Regions from separate parts of the Diaphorobacter sp. ED-3 genome, predicted to be linked through region 1. Evidence: predicted binding sites of a transcription regulator. Region 1 holds the regulator's gene; each other region holds the start of a gene.
The links. Region 1 encodes NrdR, which represses ribonucleotide reductase genes. Its sites were predicted from a motif close to CACNANATNTNGTG; they were not measured.
Positions count from the first base shown of each region.

Region 2: PCQ86_RS00975 (ribonucleoside triphosphate reductase) is a predicted target of NrdR. The motif match lies at 5,061-5,074, and genes of this name have one in related genera.
Region 3: PCQ86_RS16895 (ribonucleoside-diphosphate reductase subunit alpha) is a predicted target of NrdR. The motif match lies at 2,653-2,666, and genes of this name have one in related genera.

Region 1 covers NZ_CP115182.1:1,907,488-1,915,436, reverse strand. The annotation lists gene PCQ86_RS09470 (DUF748 domain-containing protein) at 1-1,848, opposite strand, end outside; gene PCQ86_RS09465 (lytic transglycosylase domain-containing protein) at 2,569-3,408, shown strand; gene glyA (serine hydroxymethyltransferase) at 3,646-4,890, shown strand; gene nrdR (transcriptional regulator NrdR) at 4,903-5,352, shown strand; gene aroC (chorismate synthase) at 5,429-6,529, opposite strand; gene PCQ86_RS09445 (CBS domain-containing protein) at 6,623-7,078, opposite strand; gene PCQ86_RS09440 (O-acetylhomoserine aminocarboxypropyltransferase) at 7,177-7,949, shown strand, end outside.
Region 2 covers NZ_CP115182.1:192,604-200,552, forward strand. The annotation lists gene PCQ86_RS00955 (homocysteine S-methyltransferase family protein) at 1-25, opposite strand, end outside; gene recQ (DNA helicase RecQ) at 189-2,060, shown strand; gene PCQ86_RS00965 (anaerobic ribonucleoside-triphosphate reductase activating protein) at 2,061-2,747, opposite strand; gene nrdD (anaerobic ribonucleoside-triphosphate reductase) at 2,737-2,928, opposite strand; gene PCQ86_RS00975 (ribonucleoside triphosphate reductase) at 3,019-5,046, opposite strand; gene PCQ86_RS00980 (bifunctional diguanylate cyclase/phosphodiesterase) at 5,342-7,949, opposite strand, start outside.
Region 3 covers NZ_CP115182.1:3,476,293-3,484,241, reverse strand. The annotation lists gene PCQ86_RS16895 (ribonucleoside-diphosphate reductase subunit alpha) at 1-2,564, opposite strand, end outside; gene ampD (1,6-anhydro-N-acetylmuramyl-L-alanine amidase AmpD) at 2,921-3,520, opposite strand; gene PCQ86_RS16885 (sigma-54-dependent transcriptional regulator) at 3,501-5,009, opposite strand; gene PCQ86_RS16880 (sensor histidine kinase) at 5,025-6,725, opposite strand; gene PCQ86_RS16875 (PP0621 family protein) at 6,730-6,963, opposite strand; gene PCQ86_RS16870 (cytochrome C assembly family protein) at 6,960-7,760, opposite strand; gene ffh (signal recognition particle protein) at 7,852-7,949, shown strand, end outside.

The DNA.
Region 1 (7,949 bases):
CAGCGCTACGGCGCTCTGCGCTACCGCGTCGCGCAAAGCCACTGCTGCGCCATCGATCTCCAGGGAAGCCAGCCCCATGGACCAGGGAAGACCCGCAGCCTTTGGAGCGTCCGCGTTGGGCCCCGTCACCCCCGGGTGCGACACGCCCCACTGTTCAAACATCCATTCCCCCGTGCGAGTGCGCGACAGCAGCAGGCGCGGCCTCTGCAACGAAATCCGCTCTACCGATACGGCGCGCTGGGGCCAGCGTATCCAGGCATTGCCCGCTTCCAGCCGGCTCCACGCGGCCAGTGAATCCGCAGGCGCGTCCTTGATTCCTGCGCTCTGCAGTGGAACGCATTGTTCCTTGGAGGCGCAACGCAGCGCCAACTTATCCACGGACAACGCAGCCACCTTCGCCAGCACGACATCGCCATGCCGTGCTATTCCCAGGTCCGCATCCACGGAACCTTCCACGCGGGGTTGCAGCACGCCCGCCAGATAGGGCGCAGCGATGGACAGCGGCAGGCCCTTGATGGAAAGGGCGGCCTGCGCCTGCGAGGCGCTCACCTGGCCCAGTACAGCCAATCGCGCGGATTCGCTGCTGCCGGCGACCGCAGACTGCCTGAGGGAAGCACTCGCACGCAGTTGCATGGGCTGTTCCAGCGGCAAGGCAATGGACGACGCTTCTACCTGCAGGTCTTCCACCTCCCACGCGGCGGTCCCCCGCGGCAGGCTGGCATCGGTCCATTGGATGAAGCCATCCCGCAAACCCACCCTGGCGATATAAACACGCCAGGGCTCCGCAGACTCCTTTGTCTGTGGCGCTGGGTGCTCGTCCCTCTCGGCCCGTGGCAATCCCGCAAGCTTTACTTCACCCGCCTCGTTTCGGCGTACATGTGCACGCGCGCCACGCCATTCCAGCAGATCAATGTTGATCCTGCGCCGCAGGGGCTCCGCCTCCTTGAATACGGCACGCATTTCCTCGAATTGCAGCAAAGGCTGCTCCTGCGCATCGGTGGCATGTACCCCGCTCAGTTGCACATCCCCGGAAATCAGCAGTCGAGGGGTCTCCCGTTGCTCGAACCCTAGTTGAACATCCGCGTCCAATCGCCCCGCCTTGAGCCGCACCGGCACGCTGGGCGGCAGGTAGCGACCGAAGGGGGCCAGGTCGAAATTCTCAATATGCAGGCGAACCTCGGCTTCCCTGGTGTCCGTAAAGGGAGTAGCCATCGCTGAGGTATCAAAGGTGCTGCCGTTGAGCTCAAAAGCCAGGCGCGGCGTCACCTTGACCTCGCGGTCCGCAGAAAAACTGCTCAGGAAAGGAACGTCCAGTTCCACGCGGCGCAACGTGTGCACCACCTCCACCGTACGGTCATCGAATTCGACGACACCACCCTTCAATGCGATATTGAAGAGCGCGAAATGTGCCGGCTCCGCGGCTGATTTCTCGCCCTGCGGCTTTGCCGCCATGAGCGCGAGCAGGTCGTCCACGTCATAAACCCCTGGGGCCAATTGCGTGACACGAACTACCGGGTCGTCTACCTGCAGCGCATCGATCACTGGAGCGCCCCGCCAAAGGGATTGCAATTCAGCGTCTATATAGATGCGGCCCACCCGTACCTGCTCTGAACTGCCATCCTTTGACGCCAGGGCTACGCCGTGCAAAGTGCCCTCCAAAGTCCAGGGCAAAAACTCCACCCGTTCGACCGTCAGCTTGCGCCCCAGCGCTTCACTCGCATGCCTTTCAATCTGCGACTGCGCCAACGGAGGGACCACCAGCCAACCGAGCAGCCACGCGCCGCCCCAGCACAGCACCAACCATGCAAATCGACGAATCCAGGGGTTGTTCTTGATGGCTTGCAGCACGCGGCACCTATTCTGTTGAGCTACCAACGCAATGGGACCGTTCCCGCGCTGACGCAGGCAGGTAAAAAAACGCAAAAAAAAAGAAAGCCCGGTGTCGAACTTCTTCGCACACCGGGCTTGACGGCTGACACAACGGTCTTTCGCCATCTTTTTGCGCTTGGGAGAGGATCGTCTCAAGCGCAGGAGGCAAGGGATTGCCTCCAGAGGTTGCCTTGGAGGAGATCTCATGTGATGCGGCACTGTCTGCCATTCATCGCGCTGATCGCCCCGTTTGGCGGATGCCTGAGTCGTTCAGGCGCCTCAAAGATAGCAAATCCGAGCGCGCCTTCCAACAGCTTTTAGCAATGAAAAAATTCATGCAATTGACTGTTTCATTAAGCAGTCGAATTGCTAGCGCACAGACCCTTCTTAAAAGGACATGCGCGAAAAATCTGTGCTTTCCCACAGATTGAACAGAACTTTTTGTTCTAAAAAATTCAAATGTTAGTGTTGACCTTGAATTTGGAGACCTCCTAGAATCCGCCAGCCCTCAACCAAGGCCTAGTAAAAACCCTAGCCTGTACAGATTTCGGCTACGACAGTCAACAGATTCCCCTGGGCTTAACGCGCCTAAACGGACTGAACGGCATACCCACCCAGACCCCTCCGTCTGGCAGGACCGGACTCCTGAGCAACCACGACAGTGCTCTTCGCTCAGGAGCCGACTTAGAAAGGAAAGCTATGACAGCGTCAGGAAATGTGATTGCCGGCGTCCGCACGTTTGCGGGCGATGTGATCAACGGTTTTCTGGAAGTGACACACAGCGGCTTCGCCCTGCTCGGGCTGGGCGTCGTCTTTGGCGTGATCACACTTACGGCACGCCCGGACCTGCGCCAGGCAGGAGAAGAAGAACTCATGGGCTGGCTGCAGGCCCGCCAGGAAGCCGTAGTGGGCTTCCCTATGGAGCCTGCCGCAAGCGAGCGGGCAGTAGCGCTCAACCCCAAGGAGTTGCCGCGGGAACAGGCTGCCGTGGCCTACTGGCTCAGCAAGAAGTACCGCGTGGCGCCCGAACCGCTGGCGGCACTGGTCACCGAGGCGTATGAAATCGGCGCGCGGACCAAGCTGGATCCCACCTTGATCCTGGCCGTCATGGCCGTGGAATCGAGCTTCAACCCGTTTGCACAAAGCCCGGTAGGTGCGCAAGGCTTGATGCAGGTGATGACGCGCGTGCATACCGACAAGTACGAAGGCTTTGGTGGGCACCTGGCGGCATTCGATCCCGTGGCCAACCTGCGCGTGGGCGTGAAGGTGCTGCAGGAGTGCATCGCGCGCGCCGGCTCGCTGGAAGGCGGACTGCGTTACTACGTCGGCGCAGCCAACCTGCCCGACGACGGGGGCTATGCCGCCAAGGTACTGGCGGAGCATTTCCGGCTGCGCCAGGTCGCCAATGGTCGCACGGGCGTTTCTCCCGCCGGCCCCGTGAATCCACCTCTCCTGTCCACCAAGGCTCCTGCCACACCGGAAGCCGCACCTGCAACCCCTGCCACTGGCGAGAAGGTGGCCCTGCTGAGCGGCCTCTGAAGAGCCTAATCTGGCATTGATGAAGGGCGTGCTCAGCTACACTAGCAGGGCACGCAACTGGCGATAGGCGCGGACGTCCCCCGGGGCACCGCCGCTGACGTGGACACCGGCAGGAAACAGCGTTTTTCTGCAAACCACTGGGGAGCGTGCCGCGCGGCAGGCACCAGCCCCGCAGCGATCCGTCGTTCGCCTGGGCAGCCCTTGATTGCCAAGGGACACTTAGTTCATCGGACTGCCATGTACCAACGCAATATTCTTGTCGAACAAACCGATCCCGAGGTGTGGGCCGCCATCCAGGCCGAAGACCGCCGCCAGGAAGAACACATTGAGCTGATCGCCAGCGAGAACTACGCCTCGCCCGCCGTGATGGCCGCTCAGGGCTCGCAGCTCACCAACAAGTACGCCGAAGGCTACCCTGGCAAGCGCTACTACGGCGGCTGCGAGAACGTGGACGTGATCGAGCAGTTGGCCATCGACCGCATCAAGCAACTCTTCGGCGCCGAAGCGGCCAATGTGCAGCCCAACTCGGGTTCGCAGGCCAACCAGGCTGTGCTGATGGCCTTCCTGAAGCCCGGCGACACCATTCTGGGCATGAGCCTGGCCGAGGGCGGCCACCTCACGCACGGCATGCCGCTGAACATGAGCGGCAAGTGGTTCAACGTAGTCTCCTACGGACTGAACGACAAGGAAGAGATCGACTACGACGCGCTGGAAGCCAAGGCCCGCGAGCACAAGCCCAAGCTGATCATCGCCGGCGCCTCCGCCTACGCCCTGCGCATCGACTTCGAGCGCTTCGCGAAGATCGCCAAGGAAGTCGGCGCCATCTTCTGGGTGGACATTGCCCACTATGCCGGCCTGGTCGTCGCGGGCGAGTACCCCAACCCGGTGCCGTTTGCGGACGTGGTGACCTCCACCACGCACAAGAGCCTGCGCGGCCCGCGCGGCGGCATCATTCTGATGAAGGCCGAGCACGAGAAGGCCATCAACAGCGCCATCTTCCCCGGCCTGCAGGGCGGCCCGCTGGAGCACGTCATCGCCGCCAAGGCCGTGGCCTTCAAGGAAGCCCTGTCGCCCGAGTTCAAGCAGTATCAGCAGCAGGTGACCAAGAACGCCAAGGTGTTCGCGGAAACGCTGATCCAGCGCGGACTGCGCATCGTGAGCGGTCGCACCGAAAGCCACGTGATGCTGGTGGACCTTCGCGCCAAGGGCATCACCGGCAAGGAGGCCGAGGCAGCCCTGGGCAAGGCCCATATCACGATCAACAAGAACGCGATCCCCAACGATCCCGAAAAGCCGATGGTCACCAGCGGCATTCGCGTGGGCACGCCCGCCATCACGACACGGGGTTTCAAGGAAGAGGAAACGCGCCTCACAGCCAACCTGGTGGCCGACGTGCTGGACAATCCGCATGACGAGGCGAACCTGGAAGCCGTGCGCGCCAAGGTGCACGCGCTGACCAGCCGCTTCCCGGTCTATCGCTGATCGACCGCCGCGATGAAGTGCCCCTTTTGCAGCCATCAGGAGACCCAGGTCGTCGAGACCCGCGTCTCCGAGGACGGGGACTTCATCCGCCGCAGGCGCCAGTGCGGCGCCTGCGACAAGCGCTTCACGACCTACGAACGACCGGAAGTCAACTTCCCCACGGTTGTCAAGAAGGACGGCCGCCGCGTCGAATACGACCGCGAGAAACTGCTGGGATCGTTCAAGCTGGCGCTGCGCAAGCGCCCGGTGAGCACAGTGCAGATCGACTCGGCCATCGAGCGCATCGAGGAAAAGCTGCTCAACCTGGGGCAGCGCGAGATTCTGTCCAGCCGCATCGGCGAGCTGGTCATGCGCGAGTTGAAGAAGCTCGACAAGGTGGCCTATGTGCGCTACGCCAGCGTGTACCGCAGCTTCGAGGACATCGACGAGTTCCGTGCGCTGGTGGACGAAGTCCGCAAGTAAGCCGCTGCTCTCCCATTGCTCTTCTATTGATAGCTGACAGCGCCCACTGGGCGGGCGCTACAGCCGTTTTTGACCATCACCCCTGGCGGACTGCCGGAATCGGAGCCACGGCCTGCACCACGTCGCCGCATTGCGCACGGTGGCGCAGCGCATGGTCCATGATGACCAATGCGAGCAACGCCTCGGCGATCGGCGCGGCGCGGATGCCCACGCAGGGGTCGTGGCGCCCCTTCGTGATCACCTCGGTACTCTGGCCGTGGATGTCGATGGACTCGCGTGGGCTGATGATGGAACTGGTGGGCTTGATGGCCAGCGACACCTCGATGTCCTGCCCGGTGCTGATGCCGCCCAGCACGCCACCCGCGTTGTTGCTGGCGAAGCCCGTGGGCGTGAGCGAATCGCCGTGCGTGGTACCGCGCTGCGCCACGCTGGCAAAGCCAGCTCCAATCTCCACACCCTTCACGGCGTTCAGGCCCATCATCACATGGGCGATGTCGGCGTCCAGCTTGTCGTACAGCGGCTCGCCCAGTCCCACGGGCACACCGGTAGCTTGCACACGAATGCGCGCGCCGCAGGAGTCGCCGGACTTGCGCAGCGCGTCCATGTAGTCCTCGTAGGCCTGCACGTCGGCCACCGGTGCGAAGAAGGGGTTGTGCGGCACATGCTCCCAGCTCTCGAACGGGATGGGCAGTTCGCCCAGTTGGGTCATGCAGGCACGAAAGCGGGTGCCGTATTTCTCGGCCAGCCATTTCTTGGCCACCGCGCCGGCGGCTACGGTGGGTGCCGTGAGGCGCGCAGACGAGCGGCCGCCACCGCGCGGGTCGCGCAGGCCGTACTTGTGCCAGTAGGCATAGTCGGCATGCCCCGGGCGGAAGCTCTGCGCGATGTTGCCGTAGTCCTTGCTGCGCTGGTCGGTGTTGCGGATCAGCAGCGCGATGGGCGTGCCGGTGGTCTTGCCCTCATATACGCCCGAGAGGATTTCCACCGCATCCGGCTCGTTGCGCTGCGTCACATGGCGGCTGGTGCCGGGGCGGCGGCGGTCCAGGTCGGCCTGAATGTCGGCCTCGGACAGTTCCATGCCGGGCGGGCAGCCGTCGATCACGCAGCCGATGGCGGGGCCATGGGATTCACCAAAGTTGGTGACGCAAAAAAGGGTACCGAGTGTGTTGCCGCTCATAGGGGTGCGATTATCCCCGAGCCACTGTTACTACCAAAAAAATAGCTGCCAGCGCTTGATTGACAAGCGCTGGCAGCTATTTTGATCACCAAATCAGTTGGCCGGCCGCGATTCTTCCTGCGGCCAGTCGCGGATGTAGGCCTTGAGCAGCTTGTTCTCGAAATTCTGGCTGTCCACCACGGCCTTGGCCACGTCGTAGAAGCTGACCACGCCCATCAGCATGCGCTTGTCCATCACGGGCATGTAGCGCGCGTGGCGGCCCAGCATCATGCGGCGCACCTCGTCCATGTCGGTCTCCAGCGTGCAGGTCAGCGGCGCGTCGTCCATGGCGGTACGCACCAGCATGGTGCCCACGCCGCCACCATTTTTCGTCAGCGCCTGGATCACCTCGCGGAAGGTGAGCATGCCCACCAGGTCGCCATGTTCCATCACGACCAGCGAGCCGATGTCCTTATCGGCCATGGCATCCACGGCGCGGGCCAGCGGCTCGTCGGGATGCACGGTGTAGAGGGTGTTGCCTTTGAGGCGCAGGATGTCGCTGACTTTCATGGGGAGTCTCCGAAGGGTTCTGCAGGCGCTGCATGCAGCCCGATAGCGAATAAATATAGCCCACAATGGCGCACAAATTCACCACTTTGGAGACATGAATGCCCGGATATTCCGACCCCGGCTTCGACACGCTGGCCCTGCACGCCGGCGCGCAGCCGGACCCCGCCACAGGTGCGCGCGCCGTGCCGATCCACCTGAGCACCTCGTTCGTCTTCGAGTCGAGCGACCATGCGGCGGCCCTGTTCAACCTAGAGCGCCCGGGCCATGTGTACAGCCGCCTGAGCAACCCCACCAACGCGGTGCTGGAGCAGCGCGTGGCAGCGCTGGAGGGCGGCGTGGGGGCGATTGCCGTGGCCAGCGGGCAGGCCGCGCTGCACCTGGCGATTGCCACATTGATGGGCGCAGGCAGCCACATCGTGGCCAGCACGGCGCTGTATGGCGGCAGCCAGAACCTGCTGCACTACACGCTGCGCCGCTTCGGCATTGACACCACCTTCGTGAAGCCCGGCGACATCGACGGCTGGCGCGCCGCCATCCGCCCCAACACCAAGCTGTTCTTTGGCGAAACCGTAGGCAACCCCGGGCTGGAGGTGTTGGACATCCCCACGGTCGCGGACATTGCGCATGAAGCTGGCGTGCCCCTGCTGGTGGACTCCACCCTCACCTCGCCGTGGCTCATCAAGCCCTTCGAGCATGGCGCGGACCTGGTGTACCACTCGGCCACCAAGTTCCTCTCAGGCCATGGCACGGTGATCGGCGGCGTCGTGGTCGATGGCGGCAGCTTCGACTGGGAAGGCTCCGGCCGCTTCCCCGAGCTGACCCAGCCCTACGACGGCTTTCACAACATGGTGTTCACCGAGGAGAGCACCGT
Region 2 (7,949 bases), 1.7 Mb from region 1:
CGCGGGTGTAGTGGGGCAGGGTCATGGGGCCGATTGTAGGAAGCCGGCGCCGCCCGCGGTGGCGGGCGCACAATAACGGGCTTTGCGCCATGGTGGGGCCCTCCGCATGGCCGCGTTTTATAGGCCAAAAGTGCCTTTGGCGCTTATCCAATAAGCGCTGACAGCTATCAAAAAGAGAGTCCACCGGTTTGTCCCCCGCGCATTTCGTCCTGCACGACGTCTTTGGCTACGAGCAGTTCCGTGGCCCGCAGCAGGCCATCATTGACCATGTGATCGCCGGCGGCGACGCGCTGGTGCTGATGCCCACGGGGGGCGGCAAGAGCCTGTGCTACCAGGTGCCGGCCATCGTGCGGCGCGATGCGGGGCTGGGCGTGACGGTGGTGGTCTCGCCGCTGATCGCGCTGATGCACGACCAGGTGGGTGCGCTGCACGAGGCGGGGGTGGAGGCGGCCTTCCTCAACTCCACGCTGGACTGGCAGCAGACGCAGGACGTGGAGAGGCGCCTGGCGCGCGGCGAGATCACGCTGCTGTACGCCGCGCCCGAGCGCGTGACCACCGACCGCTTTCTCACGCTGCTGGACGGTCTGCATGCGCGCGGGCAGCTGGGGCTGTTCGCCATCGACGAGGCGCATTGCGTGAGCCAGTGGGGCCACGACTTCCGGCCTGAATACCGCCAGCTCGCGGTGCTGCACGAGCGCTATGCGGGCGTGCCGCGCATTGCCCTCACGGCCACGGCGGACGCGCTCACGCGCGAGGACATCGTGCAGGGCCTGCGGCTGCAGCAGGCGCGGCAGTTCGTCAGCAGCTTCGACCGGCCCAACATCCGCTACCGCATCGAGGAAAAGAAGGAGCCGCTCACGCAGCTCATGCGCTTCATCGACCGCGAGCACCTGGGCGAGGCCGGCGTGGTCTATTGCCAGTCCCGCAAGCGCGTGGAGGAACTGGCCCAGGCGCTGTGCGATGCGGGCCTGACGGCGCTGCCCTACCACGCGGGCCTGCCCGCCGAGGTGCGCCAGCAGAACCAGGACCGCTTCCTGCGCGAGGACGGCATCGTGATGGTGGCCACCATCGCGTTCGGCATGGGCATCGACAAGCCCGACGTGCGCTTTGTGGCCCATGTGGACATGCCCAAGAACATTGAGGGCTACTACCAGGAGACGGGCCGCGCGGGCCGCGACGGTCTGCCCGCCGACGCGTGGATGGCCTACGGCCTGCAGGACGTGGTGAACCAGCGCCGCATGATCGACGAGAGCCCCGCGGGCGAAGAGTTCAAGGCCGTGATGCGCGGCAAGCTGGATGCGTTGCTGGCCCTGGCCGAGGCCACGGACTGCCGGCGCGTGCGGCTGCTGGGCTACTTCGGCGAGGCGTCCGAACCCTGCGGCAATTGCGACAACTGCCTGAATCCGCCGGCCGTGTGGGACGGCACGGATGCCGCGCGCAAGCTCCTGTCCACCATCTACCGCGTGCACGAGGCCAGCGGCCTGACCTTCGGCACGGGCCACATCATGGACATCCTGCGCGGCAAGGCCACGGACAAGGTCCAGCAGTTCGGCCATGAAAAACTCTCCACCTTCGGCCTGGGCGCACAGTATTCCGAGGCGCAGCTGCGCGGCGTGCTGCGCCAGTTGCTGGCCGCCGGCGCCGTGGGGCTGCACAAGGTCACGACCGAGGGCGGCCACAGCTTTGACACGCTGGCGCTGACCGAGGGTTCGCGTCCCGTGCTGCGCGGCGAACAGAGCGTGCTGCTGCGCGAGGCCACGGCCGCAGCCGGGCCGAAGAAGCCGCGCCGCGCCAGCGCCCCGCCGGTGGCAGCGGCCAACCTGGGACAGGACGCCCAGGTGCGCTTCATCAACCTCAAGGCCTGGCGCGCCGAGGTGGCGCGCGAGCACAACCTGCCGGCCTACGTGATCTTCCACGACGCTACGCTGGCCGCCATTGCCGAGCGCAACCCGGCCACGCTGGAGGATCTGCAGGGCATCAGCGGCATGGGTGCGAAAAAGCTGGAGGCGTACGGCGCCGAAGTGCTGCGGGTGTGCGGCGCCGGGGCCGCGGCCGGCTGATCAGGCGCACCGCAGGCTGGTGGGCAGCGGCCACTGCGTGGGCGGCGCCGTCCGGGCCCAGGGCACGCTGGCGGGCGTGCTGCATTCCTGCAGCACCCATTGGCGCACGCCTTGTGCGGCCAGGTCTTCGGCCAGCGCCTGCAGGGCCGCCGTGTCGAACAGTCCCGCGTGCCAGGTGGTGCGGCACTCGTAATCCACGCCGCTGGCCTGCACGCAGCGCAGCGACTCCCAGGCGCGGTCGCCACTGCCCGGCGTGCGGGTGATGGCGTCGTAATGTGCCAGCGGCCCCTTGATGTCCAGGCCCACCCAGTCCAGCAGCGGCAACAGGGCCTGCAGCCGCTCGGGGTACATGCCCGCCGTGTGCAGGCCGGTGGCAAAGCCCAGGGCGCGTACGCGCGCGAGGGCGTCGGGCAGGGCGGCCTGCAGCGTGGGCTCGCCGCCCGAGAACGCCACGCCGTCCAGCAGGCCGCGGCGCGTGTGCAGCAGTTGCTCCACTTCGCTCCAGCGGTGCGGCGCGGGTGCGGCCGCGTCCAGCAGCCCGGCGTTGTGGCAATAGTCGCAGCGCCAGGGGCAGCCCTGGCAGAACACCACGGCGGCCAGCCTGCCGGGAAAGTCGATGGTGGTCAGCGGCGTGATGCCGCCGATGCGCAGCGCCTCGGCGGCGGTGTGGCTGGTCCTAGCAGGCACGGCCCGGCTCGGCGAAGAACTGGCGTTCGTTGTGTTCGCCCTGCTTGCCGGTGTTGAAGCTGGCCACGGGGCGGTGGTAGCCCATGACGCGCGTCCAGACCTCGCAGGGCTGGCGCTCGGCGTCGGTCAGCTGCACGGCGGTTGCCAGGGCGGTGTTCTCGGTGGCGGGAAAGTGGGTCATGACAAACTCCTGGGTTGGTGGTGGAAGAACTTCAAAAACAATAGCTGTTGGCGCTTGTTGCATAAGCGCTAGAGGCTGATTTCATTCAAATCACGCCGCCAGCCGCGCGCGCTTGGCGGCCAGGCGCTCCTCGTCGCAGCGCGGGCAGAACTTGTGCTCGCCGGCCAGGTAGCCGTGCGTGGGGCAGATGGAGAAGGTGGGCGTGACGGTGATGTAGGGCAGGCGGAAGTGGGTGAGCGCCCGTTTCACCAGCTCGCGGCAGGCCGCGCCGCTGGAGATGCGCTCGCCCATGTACAGGTGCAGCACCGTGCCGCCGGTGTACTTGCCCTGCAGCGCCTCTTGCCGCTGCAGCGCCTCGAACGGGTCGTCGGTGAAGCCCACGGGCAACTGCGAGCTGTTGGTGTAGTAGGGCTGCTCGGCCGTACCGGCCTGCAGGATGGCGGGCCAGCGCTTCTTGTCTTCCTTGGCAAAGCGGTAGGTGGTGCCTTCGGCGGGCGTGGCCTCCAGGTTGTAGAGGTGGCCGGTCTCTTCCTGGAACTGCACGATGCGCGCGCGCACATGGTCCAGCAGGCGCAGGGCGAACTGGTGACCCCAGTCGCTGGTGATGTCGTGCGCGCCGCCGGTGAAGTTGCGCACCATCTCGTTGATGCCGTTCACGCCCAGCGTGCTGAAGTGGTTGCGCAGTGTGCCCAGGTAGCGCTTGGTGTACGGGAACAGGCCCTGGTCCATCAGGCGCTGGATGAGCTTGCGCTTGACCTCCAGGCTCTGCTTGCCCAGTTCCAGCAGGCGGTCCAGCGCCGCCAGCAGGGCTGCCTCGTCGCCCGCGTGCAGATAGCCCAGGCGCGCGCAGTTGACGGTGACCACGCCCAGGCTGCCGGTCTGCTCGGCGCTGCCGAACAGGCCGTTGCCGCGCTTGAGCAGCTCGCGCAGGTCGAGCTGCAGGCGGCAGCACATGGAGCGCACCATGTTGGGCGACAGCTCGGAGTTGATGAAGTTCTGGAAGTACGGCAGGCCGTACTTGGCCGTCATGTCGAACAGGGCGACGGCGTTCTCGCTCTCCCACGGAAAATCGGGCGTGATGTTGTAGGTGGGGATGGGGAAGGTGAACACGCGGCCCTTGGCATCGCCCGTGGTCATCACGTCGATGTAGGCGCGGTTGATGACGTCCATCTCGGCCTGCAGCTCGCCGTAGCAAAACGGCATCTCCACGCCGCCGATCACCGGCACCTGCTCGCGCAGATCCTCGGGGCAGGTCCAGTCGAAGGTGAGGTTGGTGAACGGCGTCTGCGTGCCCCAGCGCGAGGGCACGTTGAGGTTGTAGACCAGCTCCTGGATGCACTGGCGCACGGCGGCGTAGTCCATGCCGTCCTTGCGCACGAAGGGCGCCATGTAGGTGTCGAAGGACGAAAACGCCTGCGCACCCGCCCACTCGTTCTGCAGCGTGCCGAGGAAGTTGACGATCTGCCCCACGGCGGAGCTCATGTGCTTCGGGGGCCCCGCCTCCACCTTGCCCGGCACGCCGTTGAGCCCCTCGTGCAGCAGCGTACGCAGCGACCAGCCCGCGCAGTAGCCGCTGAGCATGTCGAGGTCGTGGATGTGGATGTCGCCATTGCGGTGCGCCTCGCCGATCTCGGGTGCGTAGACGTGCGAGAGCCAGTAGTTGGCCGTCACCTTGCCTGCCACGTTCAGGATCAGCCCGCCCAGCGAGTAGCCCTGGTTGGCGTTGGCGTTCACGCGCCAATCGGCGCGCGTGAGGTACTCGTTGATGGAGCTTTCCACATGCACCAGCGTCTGCCGGTCGGCGCGCAGGGTGGCGTGGCGCTGGCGGTAGGCCATGTAGGCGCGCGCGGTCTGCAGATGGTTGGCGGCGATCAGCGTCTGCTCCACCACGTCCTGGATCTGCTCGATGGCCGGCGCCTCGCCATGGAAGCGGTGGATCAGCACCTTGGTGGCCTGCGCCGTGAGCAGACGGGCCTCGTCCTCGCCGAACTCGCCCGTGGCCTGGCCGGCCCGTGCGATGGCCGACTGGATGCGCACAGCATCGAAAGGCGTGCGCTCGCCGTTGCGTTGGATGACGTCGCGCGGCAGGCTGGCGACGATCGGAGATGGTGGTGTCATGGCAACCCTTAAAACACTACATATAGTGTTCACCATACCTATCAAACACTATAGGTAGTTTGATCAGGCACAAACCGCAGGGCAGAAAAGGACCTGTGCAGTGGGGGGGTGCGGTGCGGGGCTTGTGGCCCGCGTGCCACTGGGTGGGGCCGCAGCAGGCCCGCACCCAAGAGGCTGGGCGGGGGATCGGGGCGCCGTGGAGGGTTTGACGCCGTTTGGCCTTCTGGCGCTGGAGGGGTAAGCGCTGGAAGCTATTAAAACAGTAGCAACCGGGTTGCGTGCGGCGCGACGCGTGTCAGGCCAACTCGACGCCGGCCTGCGCATTGCGCACAAAGGCCTCGAACGCGGCGGGCTCCAGCGGCCGGCTGTACCAGTAGCCTTGCATTTCGTCGCAGCCGCAGGCCTGCAGCAACGCGGCCTGCTCGGCCGTCTCCACGCCTTCGGCAATGGTGGCCATGCGCAGGCTGTGGGCCATCTTGATGATGGCCGTCACGATGGCCTGGTCGCTGGCCTGGTGGGCGAGTTCGCGCACGAAGGACTGGTCGATCTTGAGCTTGTCGATGGCGTAGCGCTTGAGGTAGCTCATGGAGGAATAGCCTGTGCCGAAGTCGTCCAGCGCCACGCGAAAGCCCACCTCATGCAGGCGGCGGATGGTGGTCTCGGCCTGTTCCGGGTTTTTCAGCGCGACGGCCTCGGTCAACTCCACCTCGATGCGCTGGGGCGAAACGTCCATGCGCTGCAGGATGCGCACCAGCTCCTCGACGAAGTGCGGCCGCGCGAACTGCGCAGCCGATACGTTCACCGCCACCACCAGCGGCGGCAGGCCCGCGGCATCCCAGGCGCGCAACTGCTGCGCCACCTGCTCCACCACCCAGAAATCGATGGCCACGATGGAGCCGCTTTGCTCGGCGATCGGGATGAACTCGGCCGGAGACACCAGCCCCCAGCGCGGATGGCGCCAGCGCAGCAGCGCCTCGGCGCCCGCCAGCGCGCCGCTGCCCAGCGTGCGCTGGGGCTGGAACACCAGGAACAGCTCGCCGCGGTGCGCCGCGTCCTTGAGGCCGGCGGCCAGCTCCAGCGAACGCTGCGTGTGCGCCTGCATCTCAGGTGCGAAGAAGCGCAGCCCGTTGCGCCCGTCCTGCTTGACGCGGTACATCGCCACTTCCGCGGCGGACGCCAAGGTGCTGGCGGTGCGCGCGTCGTCGGGGTAGACGGCGATGCCGGCCGACGCGCTGACGGATACGGCATGGCCTTGGATCTGCAGTGTGGTCTGCAGCTGCGCCAGCGCATCCTGCGCCAGCAGCGCCACCGCCGCCTGGTCCGCCAGGGGCACGATGGCCGTGAAAGCGTCGCCCGAATAGCGCGCCACGGGAATGTGCGGCGCCAGGCAGGCGCGCAGCCGGTTGCCCATCTCCAACAGCAGTTCGTCACCGGCCGCGTGGCCCAGGGTTTCGTTCACCAGCTTGAAGTTGTCCAGGTCGAACCACAGCACCGACACCCGTTCGTGGCTTGCGTCGGCGCGGTCGATGGCTTGCGTCAACTGTTCGTCGAAGGCTTTCTTGTTGAGCAGGCCGGTCAGCGTGTCGTAGTTGGAGAGGGCGCGGATGCGCTCCTCCGCCTCGCGCCGCTGCGTGATGTCCTCCATGTGCGCGACGTAATGCGTCACTTCGCCGAACACGTCGCGAACGGGGTAAAGCGAGGCGTTTTCCGTATAGACCTGTCCGTTCTTGCGGCGGTTGATGAGTTCGCCCTGCCAGGGCAGGCCGCGCGGCAGCTTGGTCCACATATCGGCATAGGTGGTCCGGGGCGTCAGTCCCGACTGCAGCACGCGCGGGTTGCGGCCCAGCACCTCTTGTGCGCCGTAGCCGCTGACTTCGCTGAAGGCCTTGTTGACGTAGACGATGCTGGCGTCGATGTCGGTGATGACCACCGGACTGGGGCTCTGGTCCAGCGCCTCCGACAGGCGGTGGATGACGGCCTCCTGGCGGCGCTGGGCCGTGTGCTTCCAGAGGGCGTCGGCCACGGTCTGCAGCGCCTGTGCGTCGCGTGGGTGATAGTCCCGCGCCTTGCCGGCCACGCCCAGCAGCAGGCGCGGCCTGCCGCCTTCCACCACGGGCACGCAAGCCCAGCGGGCCGTCGCGCCGCCCGGTGCGCGCCCAGCCGCCGCATCGTGCGGCGCGTTCGTCACCACGGCGCGGCGTTCGCGCAGGGCGGTTTCCCACGGCGGCATGTCGGGCGGGGCGTTTTCGTGCAAGCAGGCGGCCAGTGAGGTGCCGCGAGCGTCGTCGTGCACGAAGTACAGCACGGCCAGCGCGCTGCCGGTCAGGGTCTGGGCATGCGCCAGGCCGCGCCGCAGCAGGTCTGCCTCGGGCTGGTGGATGTCGTGCTGCTGCAGGTCCAGCAGGGCGGCGTTCAGGCCGGCCTCGGAGCGAATGCGCTCCTCGTTCTCCACGGTGGGCGTGATGTCGCGCGACAGCATCAGGAAGGTGTCGGGCTGGCCCGCGACCGCGGATTTGCGGGAGACGGACAGCTCGAAATGCCGCTCGCCCAGGGGCAGCGGCAACGTGATGCGCTGGCCGCGGCTCATGCCCGTGCGTTCAGCCTCCGCCAGTGCCTCGAAACACTGCGCGGCCGCCGCCGGCGGCAGCGCCTCGTCCAGCGTTTTTCCCAGCAACTGGGGCAGCGGGGTCATGAGCTTGCTGGTCTCGTTGGCGTGCACCGCGAGGTACGCCCCCTTGCGGTCCACCTCGAACAGCAGGTCGGGCAGCGTGTTCAGCGTGGCCCGCTGCCGGGCCTCGGCGGCGCGCAGGTCCAGGTACGGGATCTGCACCGTTTCCACGAACAGGCCGCGGTACAGGAAGCCATAGGCGAGGATCTTGTAGAAGTGGCCGGCGACGTTGTAC
Region 3 (7,949 bases), 1.6 Mb from region 1:
TCGACGAGCCAGGTGGGAGCGACTTCGAAGGCGGTGGCATACAGTGCCTTGACGGTGAGGGGAACGCGGTCGATCGCGTGCAGCGATCCCTTGAAGTGCTTGAGATCCATGAGCATCACGTCGTCCCACAGGCCCAGCTGCTTCAGGTCGCGCACCAGGTACTGGTTGATGACCGTGAACTCTCCCGAGAGGTTGGATTTGACGGAGAGATTGCCGAAGGAGGGCTCAATGGAGGCGTCCACGCCAACGATGTTCGAGATGGTGGCTGTGGGCGCAATGGCGATGCAGTTGGAGTTGCGCATGCCGTCTTGCGCGATCTTGGCGCGCAGCATGTCCCAGTCCAGACGGGTCGTACGGTCCACCTCCACGTACCCGCCACGTTCCTGCTCCAGCAACTGCAGTGAATCCAGCGGCAGGATGCCCTGGGACCACAGAGAACCCTGGTAACTGGAGTATTGGCCCCGTTCTTGGGCGAGATCGGTTGAGGCCCAGTAGGCGTAATAGCAGAGAGCCTCCATGGAGGTATCGGCAAACTCCACTGCGGCGTCGCTTGCGTAGGGAATGCGCAGTTCATACAGCGCGTCCTGGAACCCCATCAGGCCCAGGCCGACGGGGCGGTGGCGCAGGTTGGAATCCTTGGCCTTCTGTACGGCGTAGTAGTTGATGTCAATCACGTTGTCCAGCATGCGCATGGCCGTGCTCACGGTTTTGCGCAGCTTGTCGTGGTCGATGCCTCCGTCCTTGAGATGGCGCGCGAGGTTCACCGATCCCAGGTTGCACACGGCCGTCTCGGCATCGCTGGTGTTAAGCGTGATCTCGGTACAGAGATTGGAACTGTGCACTACGCCTACATGCTGCTGGGGAGAGCGGATGTTGCACGGGTCCTTGAAGGTGATCCAGGGATGCCCGGTCTCGAACAGCATGGAAAGCATCTTGCGCCAGAGGTCGACGGCCGGTACGCGTTTGAACAGAGGCAGCTCGCCGCTCTCGGCCTTGGCCTCGTAGGCGATGTAGGCTTTTTCGAAGGCCTGTCCGTACAGGTCGTGCAGATCAGGGACATCCGAGGGGGAAAACAGTGTCCACAGGCCCTTTTCCATTACGCGTTTCATGAACAGGTCGGGAATCCAGTTGGCCGTGTTCATGTCGTGTGTGCGTCGCCGGTCGTCGCCGGTGTTCTTGCGCAGCTCCAGGAATTCTTCGATGTCCAGGTGCCAGCTTTCCAGGTAGGTGCAGACGGCACCCTTGCGCTTGCCGCCCTGGTTCACGGCCACGGCCGTGTCGTTGACCACCTTGAGGAACGGCACCACGCCTTGCGACTCGCCGTTCGTGCCCTTGATGCGTGCACCGAGGGCGCGTACGCGTGTCCAGTCGTTACCCAGGCCGCCCGCGAACTTGGACAGCAGGGCGTTTTCCTTGATGGATTCGTAGATGCCCTCCAGCTCGTCGGGCACCGTCGTCAGGTAGCAGCTGGACAGCTGCGAGCGCAATGTCCCGCTGTTGAACAGCGTGGGCGTGCTGCTCATGAAATCGAAGGAGCTGAGCAGTTCGTAGAACTCGATGGCACGGGCGTTGCGGTCGTCCTCGCGCAGCGCCAGGCCCATGGCCACGCGCATGAAAAAGGTCTGAGGCAGCTCGATGCGCGTTTTGCGCACATGCAGGAAGTAGCGGTCGTACAGCGTCTGTAGGCCAAGATAGTCGAACTGCAGGTCGCGCTCGGCCTTCAGTGCGCTTCCCAGGCGTTGCAGGTCGAATTCCATCAGGCGCGGGTCGAGCAACTCGTTGTCCACGCCCTGGCGGATGAACTGTGGAAAATTCTCGGCGTAGGCCAGGGCCATGTCGGCGGGATTCACGTCGCGGCCTAACACCTCGCGCACGATGGTGTGCAGCAACAGTCGTGCCGTCGCGTAGGTGTAGCCGGGATCTTTCTCGATCAGGGTGCGCGCCGCGAGGATGGATGCCTTGTACACCTCGTCCATGGGTACGCCGTCGTACAGGTTGCGCATCGTCTCCGCGATGATGGGCGCGGCCTGGACGTCCGATCCCAGGCCCGTGCATGCGGCTTCCACCAGGCTCTGCAGGCGCAGAATGTCAAGCTCCACGCGCTGACCTTGGTCCTGTACATACAGGGCCGGCATCTGGGGTAGCAGTTGTTCCTTCTTCTGTGCGCGTTCTTGCGCGCGGCGCTCGCGGTAGAGCACGTAGGCGCGTGCCACCTCATGATGGCTGCCTCGCATCAGGCCCAGCTCCACCTGGTCCTGCACGTCCTCAATGTGGAACGTTCCTCCCGCGGGGCGCGAGCGCATCAGCGCGCGCACGACTGCCTGGGTCAGCTGATCCACCACTTCGCGCACGCTCGCCGAGGCTGCTCCCTGTGCCCCGTGAACGGCCAGGAATGCTTTCATCATCGCCACGGCGATTTTTTGCGGCTCGAAGGGCACCACGGCGCCGTTGCGGCGAATGATCTGGTAGTGCATCAGTGGATGGGCCCCGGTCGGCGTGGCTGACGGGGTGGCCCGTGCAGGCGATGGGGTGTCAACAGGAACGGATAGGGGCGCAGCGTGCATGGAGGTCCTCGGAGGTGTTCGGAGAAATGGCCAGGCGGACGGGTAGTCACCTTCGGCCGGCGAAACGGCGGCTTAGACTGTCGCCGCACACTATATCTAGTGTGTCTTGATGGTTCAAGACACTAGGGGTAGTGTATCCCCATAAGAGGCTGGCGAGATCGTTTCGTCGTGATTGAACGCCTGGGCCTTCTACTGCCGTCGCAGCCTCCGTAGGGTCAGGCCCGCATCCGACGGCTTGAGCCATGGTGCGGCATGCTGGCCGATCTTGCGCGCAAACGCGCGTGCAACTTCATCCTGAGCAGTGAAGGCGAGGCGAAGGCGCAAAGTGCGGCAATGCGTCCGGGTGGCTGGAGGGATCAGCACCCTGGCGGAAAAAGAACACCCGTGCCGGCGAAGGCTCCATGAAGTACACGCCAGTCAAACCCAGGGCCTGGGTCGTGTTTGCGTTCAGGCGCGATGTGCTCATGCCCTGCGATGTAGCGCACGGGGTAGCGCTGCCGCAGCGCCTTGCAAAGGGTCACAAGGGTGGCGTATTGCGCCTGCTCGAAGCTTCCACCTTCCAGCCCCTCCAGCTCAACGCCGATCGAGTCGTCGTTGCAGGCATCGCGCCCTCGGTAGTGGGAACGGCCCGCGTGCCAGGCGCGTCGGCCCACGTCCACGAACTGCCACAGCACACCTGCGCGCGTGATGAAGAAATGCGTCGACACTTCCAGGCCGCGAATCTGCTGGAAATAAGGATGGGCGTCCCAGTCCAGCCGGTTCATGAAAAGCCGGTGGACATGGTCCCCGCCAAACTCTCCGGGGGGAAGGCTGATGGAATGCACCACGATGAGGTCCACGCTGGCCTGCGGGGGGCGTGGCCCGTGGTTGGGCGAGTCCATGCGTCTCGCATTCGCGTACCAGCCGCCGTGCCAGGCGGGCCGCCGGGCCGCAGGCTCAGGGCTGCGCGTCGCCATGGCTGTCGCCGTCTTGCGGTACCTCGATGTGCAGCCGGGCAATCCGGTAACGGATCTGGCGCAGGCTGATGCCCAGGCGGGCTGCGGTGGCCGTGCGGTTGAAACTCGCCTCGCGCAGGGCGCGCACGAGTATTTCCCGTTCCTGCTGGTCGAGCCAGGCTTGCAGATCGTTGGGCAGGGGCATGCCTTCGCTGATGCCGGACCAACGAGGGGGCGCGTGCGGCTCAGCGGGCTGCGCGATGGCTGGTGCGGACGGTACGGGCTGCGGTAGGGGCGGCGGTGCCTCCACGGTGGAGGCTGGCGCGCCTTCAACGTGCAGCTCATGGCCATCGCTGAGGGCTACCGCGCGATGCAGCAGGTTTTCCAGCTCGCGCACATTGCCGGTGAGCGGGTGCTGTGCGATGCACTGCAGCGCTTCCTCTGTCAGGTGGGGAACGGCCACCCCCGATTCTTGCTCGATACGGGCCAGCAAGGCCTCGCACAGCGCGGGCAGGTCCTCTCGCCGCTCGCGCAACGGTGGGATCAGCAGTTCGATGACATTCAGCCGGTAATACAGATCCTGGCGGAAGCGCCCCGCCTGCACGTCAGCGGCCAGGTCTCGGTGCGTGGCGCTGACGATGCGCACGTCCACGGCTTCTTCCTGCGTGGAGCCCAGGGGCCGTACCGTGCGCTCCTGGATCGCACGCAGCAGTTTGGATTGCATGGGCAGCGGCAGGTCGCCAATTTCGTCAAGGAACAGCGTGCCTCCACGGGCGGCCTGGAAGTAGCCCTCCCGGTCGTGCGTAGAGCCGGTGTAGGAACCCTTGCGCGCGCCAAAGAACTCTGCCTCCAGCAGGTTCTCGGGAATTGCGCCGCAGTTGACGGCGATCAGCGGGCCTTCGGAGCGCTGGCTGCTGGCATGCAGCGCGCGGGCCACCAGTTCCTTGCCCGTGCCTGACTCGCCACGCACCAGCACGGGGGCCATGCTGCGCGCCACCTTGGCGATGCGCTGCTTCACATTGCGCATGGCTTCGGAGTCGCCGATCAGGCGATCCAGCACAGGATCTTGCATGTCCGGCCACTGCGTGGCGTTGCGTGCGCCGGGGCGGGTGGCTTTGGGCGCCGCCAGTACGGCGCCAATACCCTGCACCGCCGAGGCCACCACGGCACGGAATTGCTTCAGGTCCACGGGCTTGGTCAGGTAGTCGAACGCGCCCGCGCGCAGCGCCTCCACCGCGTTCTCGGCCGATCCATAGGCCGTCATGACCACGCAGCGTTCACGCCGCTGCTGGCTGCGCAGGCCGTGCAGCAAGTCCATGCCGAAGCCGTCGGGCAGCCGCATGTCGGTGATCACGACGTCGAACTTCTGCGTCTGCAGCTGTTGGCGCGCGTCGTCCACGCTGGCGGCGGTCTCCACGCGGTAGCCTTCGCGCAGCAGGGTCAGCTCATAGAGGGTGCGCAGATCGGGTTCGTCATCGACGACAAGGATGGAGGCGGTGGATGCATTCATGGTCTGTGGGCCGTGTCAGACCACGATTGTGTCAAACAGTGATGCGCTGTCTGCAGGGCGCGAAAGGCTGCGGAAGGTCACAGTGAAGGCGTTTCCCGCCACCTCGCCGCGCGCCAGGCTGCGTGTGGTGCGCTGGTGACCGATGTCCGCCCCGTGGCGCTGGCACAGCTCGCGGCAGATGTACAAGCCCAGCCCGCTGGAGCGGCTTTCGGATGAGAAGAAAGGCTCGAACAGATGCCGCTCCACCGATTTGTCCAGCGGTGCGCCATCGCTCCACACCTGCACGCCGGCCTTCCCGCCGGGGGTGGCGCGCGTCGCGAGGCACAGCGAATCGGGTTCGGGTCCCTTGTAGCGCAATGCGTTGTCCAGCAGGTTCACTAGCACACGCCGCAGGTGCTCGGCGTCGAACTCCACCTGCGCCGAGCCCGCGTCCAGTATCAGTTGCCCCTGGCGGCGTGCGGGGTCCTGCGCCGTCCAGTCGTTCCACACCTGCTGCACCGTGGCATCCAGTGCCACGGTGGAGGAGCTGGCCTGGTGGATCTGGTGCTGCACGCGCGCAATGTCCAGTACGTCCTCCGTGATGCGCACCAGCCGGTCGGCGTTTTGACGCACCATGTGTGTCAGGCGCTTCTGTGTGGGGTCGTCCAGGTCTTCTTCCAGCAGTTCGTTGGCCTGCACGATCGCTGCCAGCGGGTTGCGGATCTCATGTGCCACGGCGGCCGACATGCGCCCCATGGCGGCCAGCTTCTCGGTGCGCAGGCGCGCTTCCATTTCGCGCAGGTCGTGCAGGAACATCACGCACAGCGGCTCCCCCGGAGAGTCGTCCGGGGCGTCCTGCGTGTGGGTGAGCCATGCGCGCACGCGCAGGGCCATGGGGATCTGGCCATCGTGCAGGACGTTGACATCGGCATGCTGGGGACGCTCCATCTGGAAAGTGGCGCACGCCAGATCCATGAGGGGTTTGAAGGCCGCCGTGTGCGTGAGCGTCAGGGAGGAATCTCCGGAGATCTTGTGGCCGAGCATCAGCAACGCCGCGGGGTTGGCCAGGCGGACCTGGCCATGCAGGTCCAGCACCAGCACGCCATCGGCCACGTGCTGCATCACCAGGGCACTGACCGCGCGGTGGGTGCGCGCATCCATCTGGCTGCGCCGGGCCATCTGCTGCTCGCTGGTGAGCTTGGCGGCCAGCAGGTGCACCAGATAGGCGACGATGAAGTAGCCGGTGCCTGTCAACGCCGCCTGCAGGTAGCGCTGCGTGCCGTCTCCGGCGCCGCCGTATGTGCCCAGCCACCAGGCCCAGGCCAGCAGCAGCAGCGTGGCGCCGGCCGTGGTTGCCAGAGCCAGTGTCAAGGATCCCAGCACGCCTGCCATCAGGACCGGAAGTCCGAACAACGGCGTGAAATTCAAGCCGCCCGACTGCTGCAGCGCCTGCAGCACGCTGACCAGCAACAGATCCAGCCCGATGGACGGCAACCACTGGATGCCGGGCCGCGGATCAGGGACGGCGCCGTGCCCCCACACCCGCAGCGCCACCGTGGCCACCAGGTAGCCCAGGCAGATGCTGAACAGCAGCGGTTCGCCGGCCTGGTTGAGTGCAATGCCCAGCAACTGCAGCAGCAGCAGCGCCAGCGCCACCATCACGCGCGCTGTGAGGAAGGCATTCCACAGGCGATGAAAGGGCAGGGGAGAGGCGGCGGCTGCCAGCTTGGAGGGCATCGGCTCAGGCGGGCCCACGGTCCCGGTGGGCGGTGCTGCAGTAGTACATATGCGCCCCCCCGGGCACGGCATCGCCACGTGGCAGGTGCACGCCGCAGTGGGCGCAGCGCACCATGTCCTGTGGCGGTGCGATGGGCGGACGCTGGGTGTTGCCTTGCCGCGGCGCAGACGCACGGCGCTGCGCGCGCCACACCGCGTAGACCACGGCCAGCACAGCGAACAGGACCAGGTATTTCATGCCGCCCGCCCCAGCACCACTTCCATCACGAAGCGCGAGCCCACGTAGGCCAGCAGCAGCAGTGCCGTGCCTGCATACAGCACGCGCACGGCGCTGCGGCCGCGCCAGCCAAAGCGCGAGCGGCCCAGCAGCAGCACTGCGAAGGTGATCCAGGCCAGCAGCGAGAACACGGCCTTGTGGTCCCACAGCCAGGCGCGGCCGTAGAGCTGCTCGCTGAACAGCCAGCCCGCCACCAGCGTGGCCGAGAGCAGCACAAAGCCCGCCGTCACGAAGCGGAACGTGAGCCGCTCCAGCGTCAGCAGCGGCATGCCGCTGTGCGAATCGGCTGCCAGGCGCATCTGGCGCTCGGCACGGCTCATGAGCCAGGCGTGCACCACCGCTGCGGCAAACAGGCCATAGCAGGCAATGCCCAGCGTGAGGTGCAGCGGCAGCCAGGGCGAGGCGGATACGTGCAGTGGCCGGCCCGGAAACAGCGCCGCCACCAACACGGCCGCGCCGCCCAGTGCGCACAGCACCCAGCGCGCGCGCATCTGCGGAAACAGCTGCCGCTCAACGGCGTAGGTGGTCAGTACCAGCCAGGCCGTCATCGACAAGGCAGCGGCAAAGCCGAAATGCGGCGTGCTGCCCAGCAGGCCCCAGACCAGCGCAGCGCCATGCAGCATCCAGGCAGGGGCCATGATGGCCAGTTGGCCGCGGCCTGTGGAGGTGCGCGGCGCCAGGGCCGCCGCCAGCGCGTAGGCGGCGGCGGTGGCCAGGGCGAGCAGCCAGCCGAGCGGGGAAGCACTGGGTAAAATCATGGGTTCGCAGTTTAGCCTTTCGCCCCTGGTCGTCGGGGCTGTGCCATCGGCCGGCATTACGCCCGGGCCGGTGCATCTGGAGCATTTGGCCATGGCCTCCGCACTCACCGAAAAACTCACCCGTCTCGTCAAGGAGATGCGCGGCCAGGCCCGCATCACCGAAGCCAACGTGCAGGACATGCTGCGCGA